Regions from separate parts of the Clostridium chromiireducens genome, predicted to be linked through region 1. Evidence: riboswitches for the same ligand, from Rfam matches in the RefSeq annotation. Region 1 holds a riboswitch; each other region holds the start of a gene.

Region 1 (3,436 bases):
CTCTATCAATTATTTTTTTAGCAATTTCAAATCTTTCTTCAGCCTTTGCTGGAATTCCTCTCTCATCTAAAGTCAAACCGACAACACTAGCTCCATATTTTTTTACTAGAGGTAGTATTCTATCTAAGACTTCATCTTCACCATTTACAGAATTTAAGATAGGCTTCCCATTATAATATCTAAGTCCCGTTTCTATAGCTTTATGATCTGAAGAATCTATTTGAAGTGGTGTATCCATTATTCCTTGAATTTCTTTTATAACCCTATGCATCATAGTAGGTTCATCAATTTCAGGTAATCCAACATTTACATCTAAAATATGTGCCCCCGCCTCAATTTGAGAAACAGCTTGGTTTAATATATAATCAAAATCTCCATTTTTTAGTGCCTCTTTAAATATCTTTTTACCAGTTGGATTAATTCGTTCACCTATTATTCTAACACGATCTATTCTCACAACTTTTGAAGGCGTACATACTGCTGAATAATAACTTCTTTCTACAGCTGTAAGTTTTTTGTCTTTTACTCTTAAGTTCAATTCCTTTATATAATCTGGAGTTGTTCCACAACATCCTCCAATAACTCTGACCCCCGAGTCAATAAAGCTGCATAATGTGTCTGCAAATTCTTCTTTTGTAACATCATATTTAGTTTCATTTCCTATTGATAGCGTTGGAAGTCCTGCATTAGGCTGAACCATAACTGGAATATGTGCCAAATTACATATTTCCTCTATAACAGGTTTCAATTGCTTTGGCCCTAATGAGCAGTTTACTCCTAGTGCATCTACCCCTAATCCTTCTAGTACAAGTACCATGGCTTCTGGAGAACATCCTGTAAATGTTCTTAAATTCTCTTCAAAGGTCATTGTACAAAATACAGGTAAGTCTGAGTTTTCTTTTGCTGCAAGTATTGCAGCCTTAAGCTCATATAAATCGGTCATCGTCTCAATTAGAACTATATCAACACCCGATTTAGCACCTTGAACCACTTGACGTTTGAAAATTTCATATGCTCTATCAAAACTCAAAGTCCCCATTGGTTCCAAAAGTTCTCCAATTGGTCCAATATCTAAAGCAATGTAGGTATTACTATCTCCTTTTGCTTTTCGTGCAATCTTTACTGCAGCATCTACAGCCACCTCTACTTCAAGATTACAAAGCTTCAACTTAAGTTCATTAGCACCAAAAGTATTAGTTGTAATTACATTTGCACCACTTTCTATATATTCCCTATGAATTTCTTCTATTATATCTGGTTCTTTTATATTTAATAGTTCAGGATTTTCACCTAGTTTTAATCCCTTTTTCTGAAGCATAGTCCCCATTGCTCCATCAAATATTAATATATTATCTTTTATATATTCCTTAAGCCCCACAATTTTCGCCCTCTCTTCTAAAACTGCAATTTTGATAATTATTACATTCTTCACAGCTCTTTTTTTTCTTTTTTATTCCATTCTCTACTATTCCTATTATAGCTGTAACAGATTTCCTAGGAAATAATAAATTATTTTCTGATACAGTAAGTCCAATCTTTTTCTGTGCATCCAAAGCTCTTAAAAAACTATTTTGAACATCTAAGGGTAAATCACCATAACCTGGACTATACCTAAAAGTTATATCCATACCTTCCAATGCGGCTTTTTCTTTAACATCATTCTCAACTATGTCACAAACTTCTTCTACCGCAGTAGTAGCACAAGCATCTAATATAAGCGCTCTCGTTAGATCAATCTTTTCATATAATCTTGTCTTTTTCTCTACTTCATTTCCTAAGGTTACTGCCATTAATACACATACCTTAGAATTGCTTAAATGTTCTTTTATATCCTTGCCTTTTAAGACTAAATTTGTAGTTATAACCTCTACACCTTCATCATTCTGATGTATATCTTTATAATTATAGACAACTCTAGGATTTATAATTTTTTTAATCTCTTCTCTGCATTCATCAATTATTGAAATCATCTTTTCATCTATATCTTGCCCTTTATACCCCAGGTACCTTAGCACTTCATCTCTGTTTATCTGTAGTTCATAAGCCCCCATTTGTTCACCACCTTATTGCTAAAATATAAATATGTACTTACATAAAGTTATAAAAAAAAGCCTAAAGGCATTCCTCTAGGCTTAAAACTTCCTAAAACACCTTATCTTTCAGTTCTTACACTGCTGGATTTAGCACCAAGTATACTTCAAAAAAATAAACCGGTTGCTGGGTTTCACAGGGCCAGTCCCTCCACCACTCTTGATAAGTTCTTATATTTAGTGATTATATATTATAAAATATAGTTTGTAAAGATTTTATTTTTCATAGTCTAAATTAAAATATAAACAAGTGCTCTAATTTTGATCAATATATAATTTGTTTTATTTCTTACATGGTTTATTGTTTTACTAACAAAAGAATTATAGAAAATATACTAAAAGTTAAACTTATGAGCATGATATAATTTATAACTTGTACAGTTGTAAAACCTTTTTCTTCCAACCTAAAATGTATTTGACTTCTATCTGCCTGATACACCGGTTTACCTTCCGAAAATCTTTTAAATATAACAAATAAATTATCAAATATTGGAACAGCCAAAGCTAATATTGGTATAAATAAACTCATAACTGTAGCTTGTTTAAACGCACCGTCTAACGCAGTAATACTTAGAATAAATCCTAAAAAATTTGCTCCTGAATCACCCATGAATACTTTTGCTGGAAACTTATTGTAGTATAGAAATCCTAAAATTGTTCCACCCAATATTATAGATAATAATGCTGATTTACCTTGATCAAGTATAAGTGCTGCTAGAAAAAATGTTATCGCAGAAATTAATGACAAACCTCCTGCTAATCCATCCATTCCATCAGACCAATTGATTACAGTGGTAACTCCAAATATCCATGTTATTGTAAGTATAAATTGTATTGTTGAATTCAATTCTATATAAGAATTTGTAAAAGGATTTGTAAACCCTCTAAAAAAAATTCCTGCTTTAAATACAAGTATCGCTGATAACAATTGGATAACCAACCTTGGAAATATGGCAAATTCTTTTCCTTTTGACTTATACCAATCGTCTATTAGTCCAATTAATACTATCATTGTTGCTGCAACAAAAATTGCTAATTGTTTTTTCATATCATCATCTTTATAAAATATAAAATATGATATAAAAAAACCAATATATAAAGCTATCCCTCCACACAATGGTGTTGGAGCTTTATGTTGCTTTCTTTTATTTGGTTTATCTGTAAAATGTAATTTGTTAGCTAGTTTCATAAGAAATGGCATGATAATCAGTGCAATTGAAAGCGAAACTACCATCGCTAATATATAATCCATCTTTCCTACTCCTTAGTTAAGTCTTTAGAAGTAAATTATCCCCAAGTATTCCATAATGGCTTACTTCCTATTAGATTATACTATTAATGATATG
Region 2 (3,436 bases), on a different contig from region 1:
GGTTAAAGAGGTTAAGGCTAAAGGGGCAGATATTGTTGTAGTTTCAGCTCATAGTGGGGAAGAAACAGAAGCAGATGTTTTGCCAGAAAATCAGATTAACGAAATTGCAACGCAAGTAAGCGGAATTGATGCAATTGTTGCAGGTCATACTCATCTAAAAGTCAATGACTTAACTAAGAAAAATCCAGAAGGAAAAGTCGTGCCAATAGTGGAATCAACAAAAGGAGCAACAGGGATTGCTCAATTTGAAATGAATATTGATTCAAATGGAAAACTTTCAGGGATTTCAACTAAGAATGTTGTTATTGATAAGAATATAGGAGAGGATTCTGAGATAGTAACTCTAATTAAACCATATCAAGATGCAACTTTGAAGTATGTAGATACAAAAATAGGAACTTCAAGTGGAGAGTTCACTGGGCAAGGACAAACAAATCAGCCTACAGCAATTATGGAGCTAATTAATAAGGTTCAAAAAGAATCTGCTGGAACTAAGCTTTCAATTGCTGCACCTTTAAGTTCATCAGCATTCATACCAAAAGGCGATATTACAATAAAAGATATGATGGCGGTTTATACATTTGAGAATTTCTTATATGGTATAAAGATGAATGGTAAGCAGCTTAAAGATTGGATGGAGTATTCTGTTAGATATTATGCTCAAACTAATAGCAGTAATCATGTAGTTGCTAAGGACTCGGCATTAAACATTCCAGATTATAATTTAGATCAACTATATGGAGCAACCTATGATATAGATTTAACAGAGCCTTCATGTATAGTGGATAAAACAACTGGAAGAGTAATTTCTGGAAATAGAATAAAAAATTTAAAAGTAAATGATGTGGCAGTAAAAGATAGTGATGAATTTACTGTTGCCATAAACAATTATAGATATAATGGTGGCGGCGGTTTTATGAAAGCAGCTGGATTGAGTAATACTGATGCAAGTATTGTAAATTATGATTCGGGTAAAGTTCTTGGAGATGACGGTCAAGTGAGAAGCTTGATGACAAATTATATTAAAGAACATGGACAAATATCTCCACAATGCTCAAATAACTGGAATATTACAACAAATGGTTCTACTCAGAAAAAAGCAGCTTAATTATCTTATTGATAATAAAACTATAATATTATTTTAAAATTTATATGTAAATATTAAAAAGTTCTTGCAATATGTTAATCTACTATATATAATGATAGTAATCCGAGCATAATACTTTGGATTAAATGGATTCAATGGTTATTATTTAGAGATTGACAAATGAAAAAAAAATTTATATAATCATTTCAGTAACTAAATTAAATAATCTGATATCTTATCAAGAGTGGTGGAGGGACTGGCCCTGAGAAACCCGGCAACCTAAATATTGTATAAAAGTCGATATTTATATGGTGCTAATTCCAGCAGCATTAGCTGATAGATGAGAGGATAAATTTGAATGGTGTTTTATGCGCTAGAGATTTATTCTCTGGCGCTTTTGTTTTGAGGTATTAATTAAATAATCTGAAAAGTTACTTAAATTACTACCTTAGTTATCCGGAAACTAACAAAACAAAGTCAAAGGAGGAAAATGTGTTTTGATAGAAATTAGAAATGTAGTCAAGAATTTTGGGGAAACACAAGTTATAAAAGACGTATCAATAAGTATTAAAGAGGGCGAAATTTATGGAATAATAGGACATAGTGGGGCAGGAAAATCGACATTACTTAGATGCATAAATGGACTTGAAACTTATGATGGAGGATCAGTAAAAGTAATGGGGAAAGAGGTTTCTTCATTAGCAGGGACTAGCCTTAGAGAATTTAGAAAAGATTTGGGGATGATTTTTCAAAATTTCAACCTTATGCAAAGAAAGAATGTTTTTGATAATGTAGCACTTCCACTTGAAGTGTGGGGATATAGTAAAAATGAAATTCAAAACAAAGTACTAAGATTATTAGATTTAGTTGGATTAAAAGATAAAAAATTAAGCAAACCATCAGAACTTAGTGGTGGTCAGAAGCAAAGAGTAGCAATAGCAAGAGCATTAGCACTAGATCCTAAAGTATTGCTTTGTGATGAAGCAACGTCAGCATTAGATCCTAAAATTACAAAAGATATTTTAGCGTTACTTTCTAAAATTAATAAAGAATTGGGAATAACAATAGTAATAGTTACTCATCAAATGGAAGTAATAAAAGAAGTATGCGAAAAGGTTGCGTTAATTGATGGAGGAAAGATAGAGGCTGAAGGAAAATCAGAGGACCTGTTCTTAAAACCAGGAAAATCTTTAAGAAAATTCTTAGGTGAAGAAGATGAAAATGGAATATTGCCAGAAGATGGAGTTAATATTAAGTTGTTCTTCCCAAGTGATTCTTCTGAAAATGCTCTTATTACAAAAATGGCTAGGGATTTAGAAATAGATTTTTCTATAGTTTGGGGAAAACTTGAAAAATTTAGAAGTGAAATATTAGGTGGGCTTGTAATAAATATTAAAGAGGAAGATAAAGATAAGGTTATAAAATATCTTGAAAATAAAGATATTTTATTGGAGGTGATTGAATAATGAATGAGGTAATAGTAAAAGCTTTAATAGAGACATTAGAAATGGTTTTTGCGTCAACTATTGGTTCACTTATTTTAGGATTTATACCTGCAATAATATTAACAGTTACTGCGAAGGATGGATTAAAACCAAATAAAGTTATTTATACTATTCTAGATTTAATTATTAATGTATTAAGAAGTTTTCCGGTTATTATATTGATGGTAGCAATTATACCTTTAACTAGATTCATTGCTGGTAAATCTATAGGTACAGAAGCGGCGATAGTTCCACTTACAATTGCAGCAGCTCCTTTTGTAGCAAGAATTATAGAATCATCATTAAGAGAAGTTGATAAGGGAATAATTGAAGCGGCAAAATCTTTTGGAGCATCAAATACTCAGATTATATTTAAGGTTATGCTTAAAGAGGCCATTCCTTCAATAGCATCAGGGATCACGCTTACAATAATAAGTATTGTTGGATATTCTGCTATGGCAGGAACCATTGGAGGAGGAGGTCTTGGTCAAGTAGCTATAAGTTATGGATACCAAAGATTCCAAACAGATTATATGGTAGTAACATGTATTGTTTTAATTATAGTAGTACAAGGACTACAAGTTCTAGGAAATTATTTTTACAATAAATTATCAAAATAGGGGGAAAAAATATGAAAAAGAAATCAATTTTATCAGTAGTTTTAGCAGGAGTAGTAGCATTTGGATTAGTAGGATGTGGGGGCACAGCTACTTCAGGAAGTAAAGATTCAAAAAATGATAAGGTAATAAAAATTGGTGTAACACCAAAACCACATAAAGAAATAGTGGATATAGCTAAGCCGTTACTTGAAAAAGAAGGGTATACTGTAGAAATAACAGAATTTAATGATTATGTTCAACCAAAT
Region 3 (3,436 bases), on a different contig from region 1:
TTACAGGTGAAATCTTCAGATTATTATCTGCACTAAATTTCTTTAAGTATTCAGTATGTTGAAATAGGTTTGCATCAATTTCCTTATTATCCAAAGCTTTATCTGGTTGAATATAATCACTAAATTCTTTAGTTGTAACTGTATATCCTTTAGGTTTCAATGCTGATGCTAACGCTTCTTTAACCATATCGCCATAAGGTCCTGGGCATACTCCGACTAGAATATTCTTATTTCCTTCTTTATTATCTGTTTTTGCTGTTTCTTTGCTACTGCTGCATCCAACTATGCTTGCTCCTATTGTTCCTAATACTATTAATGCCGCTAGTTTTTTAATAATTTTCATTTTTATTCCCCCTATATTTTGCTGATATTATATTAAATTTCCAATGTAATTTTTGTTAGAATTTATCATTGGTTTAAATACTATATTAATTAATTAAAATTACATATTTTTCACTATCTATACTCTTTCAATTTCTCAAGTCTCTTAAGTGCTTCTTTTAATGTTTCTTCTTTCTTTGCAAAATGGAATCTTATATAATTACTTACATTTCCTCTAAAAAAGCTTGATCCTGGTACTGCTGCTACTCCTATTTCTTGTGCTAACCATTCACAAAATTTATAATCATCGTCATATCCAAATTCAGATATATCGACCATAACATAATAGGCTCCTTGAGGTTCATAATACTTAAGCCCTATTTCATCTAACCCATCTAAGAATAACTTTCTTTTTTTCTCATAAGTATTATTTAGTTCTTCATAATACTCATCTCTAAATTCTAAACCTTTAATGGCTGCTTCTTGAAGTGGTGATGCAGCTCCTACTGTTAAAAAATCATGTACCTTTTTACAATTCTCTATTACTTCTTTACTTGCAATTATGTATCCAAGCCTCCATCCTGTTATTGAATAAGTCTTTGACAATGAACTGCAAGAAATTGTTCTTTCAAACATACCTTCAAGTGCCGCTAAATAAGTATGTTTGTAAGGTTTAAATATTATGTGCTCATAAACCTCATCGGTAATAACAAAAGTATCATACTCTTTTGCCAGACTTCCTATATATAATAGCTCTTCTTTAGTAAAAACCTTCCCTGTAGGATTTGATGGATTACAAAGAATTAGCGCCTTTGGATTCTGCTTAAATGCACTTCTTAGTTCTTCTTTATCAAAATTAAAAGCTGGCGGTTTTAATTCAACATATATAGGCTCAGCTCCTGATAAAATAGTATCCGCAGTATAGTTTTCATAAAATGGTGAAAATACTATCACCTTGTCTCCTGGATTACAAACACTCATCATTGCACACATCATTGCTTCTGTACTTCCACATGTCACAAGGACGTTCTCATCTGGATTAATATGAATTCCCATAAACTTCTCTTGCTTTAAAGCAAGTTTTTCTCTAAAGTTTTGAGCACCCCAAGTTACTGAATATTGATGAGGTCCTTTATTTGCAACTTCCTTTAATCCTTCAAGTATTGCCTTTGGAGGATCAAAATCTGGGAACCCTTGAGAAAGATTTATTGATCCATATTTATTTGCTATTCTTGTCATTTTTCTAATTACAGATTCAGAAAACCAGTCTAATCTGTTACTTAATTTCGGCATGTCTTTAACCCCCTAATTTAACTTAGTATCTAAATAATTCTTATCAAAATACTCATATATATTATTAAAGAATAATTCTTTATCTTACATTTAATAATAAAATAAAGAATTATAAAAACTTACTTTAAAAAATAAAAGCACTAGAGATCAAACTCTAGTGCGTCATTGCATAAAAATTCTCCCTCTTATCTATCAGCTAAAGCTGCAGGAATTAGCACCGAATCTTCATAAAAATTTTATTAAATCGGTTGCTGGGTTTCACAGGGCCAGTCCCTCCACCACTCTTGATAAGTTATTTGTTTTTCCTTATTTCCTATAGGTGTAGTATACATTGGTTTTTTTGCATTGTCAATACTTTATTTTTATTTACTAATATTAATTTTCTAATGTTCTCATCAAGCAAAAATAGATATATGCTCTTCTACACTAGATATTTGTCATTCAAATATTTTTCAGCACTTCGTAGAGTTTTCAAATTAGAGAGTTCTAGTAATTTATTCTTAAGGTTTAAATTCCCATAGGCATATCTATTGCATAGAAATTTTAAATATGTTATCATAACTTCACGGCTGAAAAATATATACTTTTCTAATAATTTTCCTGCCAAATTATAAGTTAGTAATACCTTGTAACATCTTGGTTTGGACTAGCTTAAATCTGTACATGTGTTTATTATTTGTGCAGTTTAACCACCATGTATGGATTTATTAATTCTGAAATATTCGTTAAGCTCTTATTTTGAACCTACACTTAAACTACGGGAGCTCAATTATTTAGATGAGACAATGTACTTTCTTATGAGTCCTTGCACGGCATTGAAGGCGATTTAAACATCTGTGAGGGCACCCACCTATCGAAGGATAGGGATCAAAATTAGAGTACCGCTATTTTGGATAATATATAAGACATTCTATGCCAATGCTTAGTTATTAAGCATTGGTTTTCTTATATACAAAACATTACGTTTAAGCTGCTTAAATTATCTTACTCCCGTGTATTTCAGTTGCTCCTGTATATGCAAGAAGAAAATCTCTATTATCTGTATTAACACCCTTGCCAGGCATTATTGAGATTCTTCCATTGGCATAATTAATCAATTCTATTATAGTATCCTTTCCAGATATAGCATCTTCAGCACCACCTTTTGTAAGTATTCTATCTATTTTAAGATCTACTAATTCATCAATAGCAGTATACTTATCCTCTATTTCATCAAATGCCATATGAAAAGTTATACTTAGTGGTTTTGCTAGGCTAATCAACTCTTTTATAATATCCTTATCTATTTTTGATTCTTTAATTGCTCCAATTACAACTCCATGTACTCCAAGATCCTTACACATTTGTATATCATATTTCATTATTTCTATCTCGTCTTTTATATATGTAAAATTGCCTCCTCGTGGCCTTATAATCACCATTATAGGAATATCTAATTTTTCTAATGTTTTCCTAATTGTACCATAGCTTGGTGTCGTTCCCCCTTCCATCAAGTTATCACAAAGTTCAATTCTATCTGCTCCTCTTTTTGCAGCCGAAATCGCTTCTTCATAATTTCCAACACAAGCTTCAAATATAGCCATAATTATTACCTCCAGTATTTTTAAATTACAACTTCAACTTTAATTTAAGTACCTTGACTATGTTTAGGTTGATTTTTATTGTTATATTTAGCGTTTTAAACCTAAACAATTTAATTTTTATCTTTTACTTTATATAATCATATAATTTTTAAAAAGCAAAAGCCAGATAAAATTATATAAAATAATCTGACTTTCATTTTGTGTTTTAGTTTTTTAATATTTTGAATATACAAATATAG

The links. A riboswitch is a leader RNA that binds a small molecule or an ion and turns the genes downstream of it on or off. The one in region 1 is predicted to bind S-adenosylmethionine.
Region 2: it holds a riboswitch for S-adenosylmethionine, as region 1 does, so the genes downstream of both, D2A34_RS23610 (methionine ABC transporter ATP-binding protein) here and D2A34_RS08940 (vitamin B12 dependent-methionine synthase activation domain-containing protein) in region 1, are expected to answer to the same signal.
Region 3: it holds a riboswitch for S-adenosylmethionine, as region 1 does, so the genes downstream of both, D2A34_RS11665 (pyridoxal phosphate-dependent aminotransferase) here and D2A34_RS08940 (vitamin B12 dependent-methionine synthase activation domain-containing protein) in region 1, are expected to answer to the same signal.

Annotation. Positions count from the first base shown of each region.
Region 1 covers NZ_QXDJ01000002.1:786,221-789,656, reverse strand. Annotated here, with positions in the region: gene D2A34_RS08945 (homocysteine S-methyltransferase family protein) at 1-1,378, opposite strand, end outside; gene D2A34_RS08940 (vitamin B12 dependent-methionine synthase activation domain-containing protein) at 1,368-2,051, opposite strand; SAM riboswitch class I at 2,150-2,260, opposite strand; gene D2A34_RS08935 (MraY family glycosyltransferase) at 2,389-3,342, opposite strand.
Region 2 covers NZ_QXDJ01000008.1:62,455-65,890, forward strand. Annotated here, with positions in the region: gene D2A34_RS23605 (bifunctional metallophosphatase/5'-nucleotidase) at 1-1,108, shown strand, start outside; SAM riboswitch class I at 1,320-1,434, shown strand; gene D2A34_RS23610 (methionine ABC transporter ATP-binding protein) at 1,585-2,553, shown strand; gene D2A34_RS23615 (methionine ABC transporter permease) at 2,553-3,191, shown strand; gene D2A34_RS23620 (MetQ/NlpA family ABC transporter substrate-binding protein) at 3,203-3,436, shown strand, end outside.
Region 3 covers NZ_QXDJ01000003.1:83,570-87,005, reverse strand. Annotated here, with positions in the region: gene D2A34_RS11670 (MetQ/NlpA family ABC transporter substrate-binding protein) at 1-343, opposite strand, end outside; gene D2A34_RS11665 (pyridoxal phosphate-dependent aminotransferase) at 457-1,614, opposite strand; SAM riboswitch class I at 1,797-1,908, opposite strand; gene D2A34_RS11660 (copper homeostasis protein CutC) at 2,589-3,197, opposite strand; gene D2A34_RS11655 (SIMPL domain-containing protein) at 3,411-3,436, opposite strand, start outside.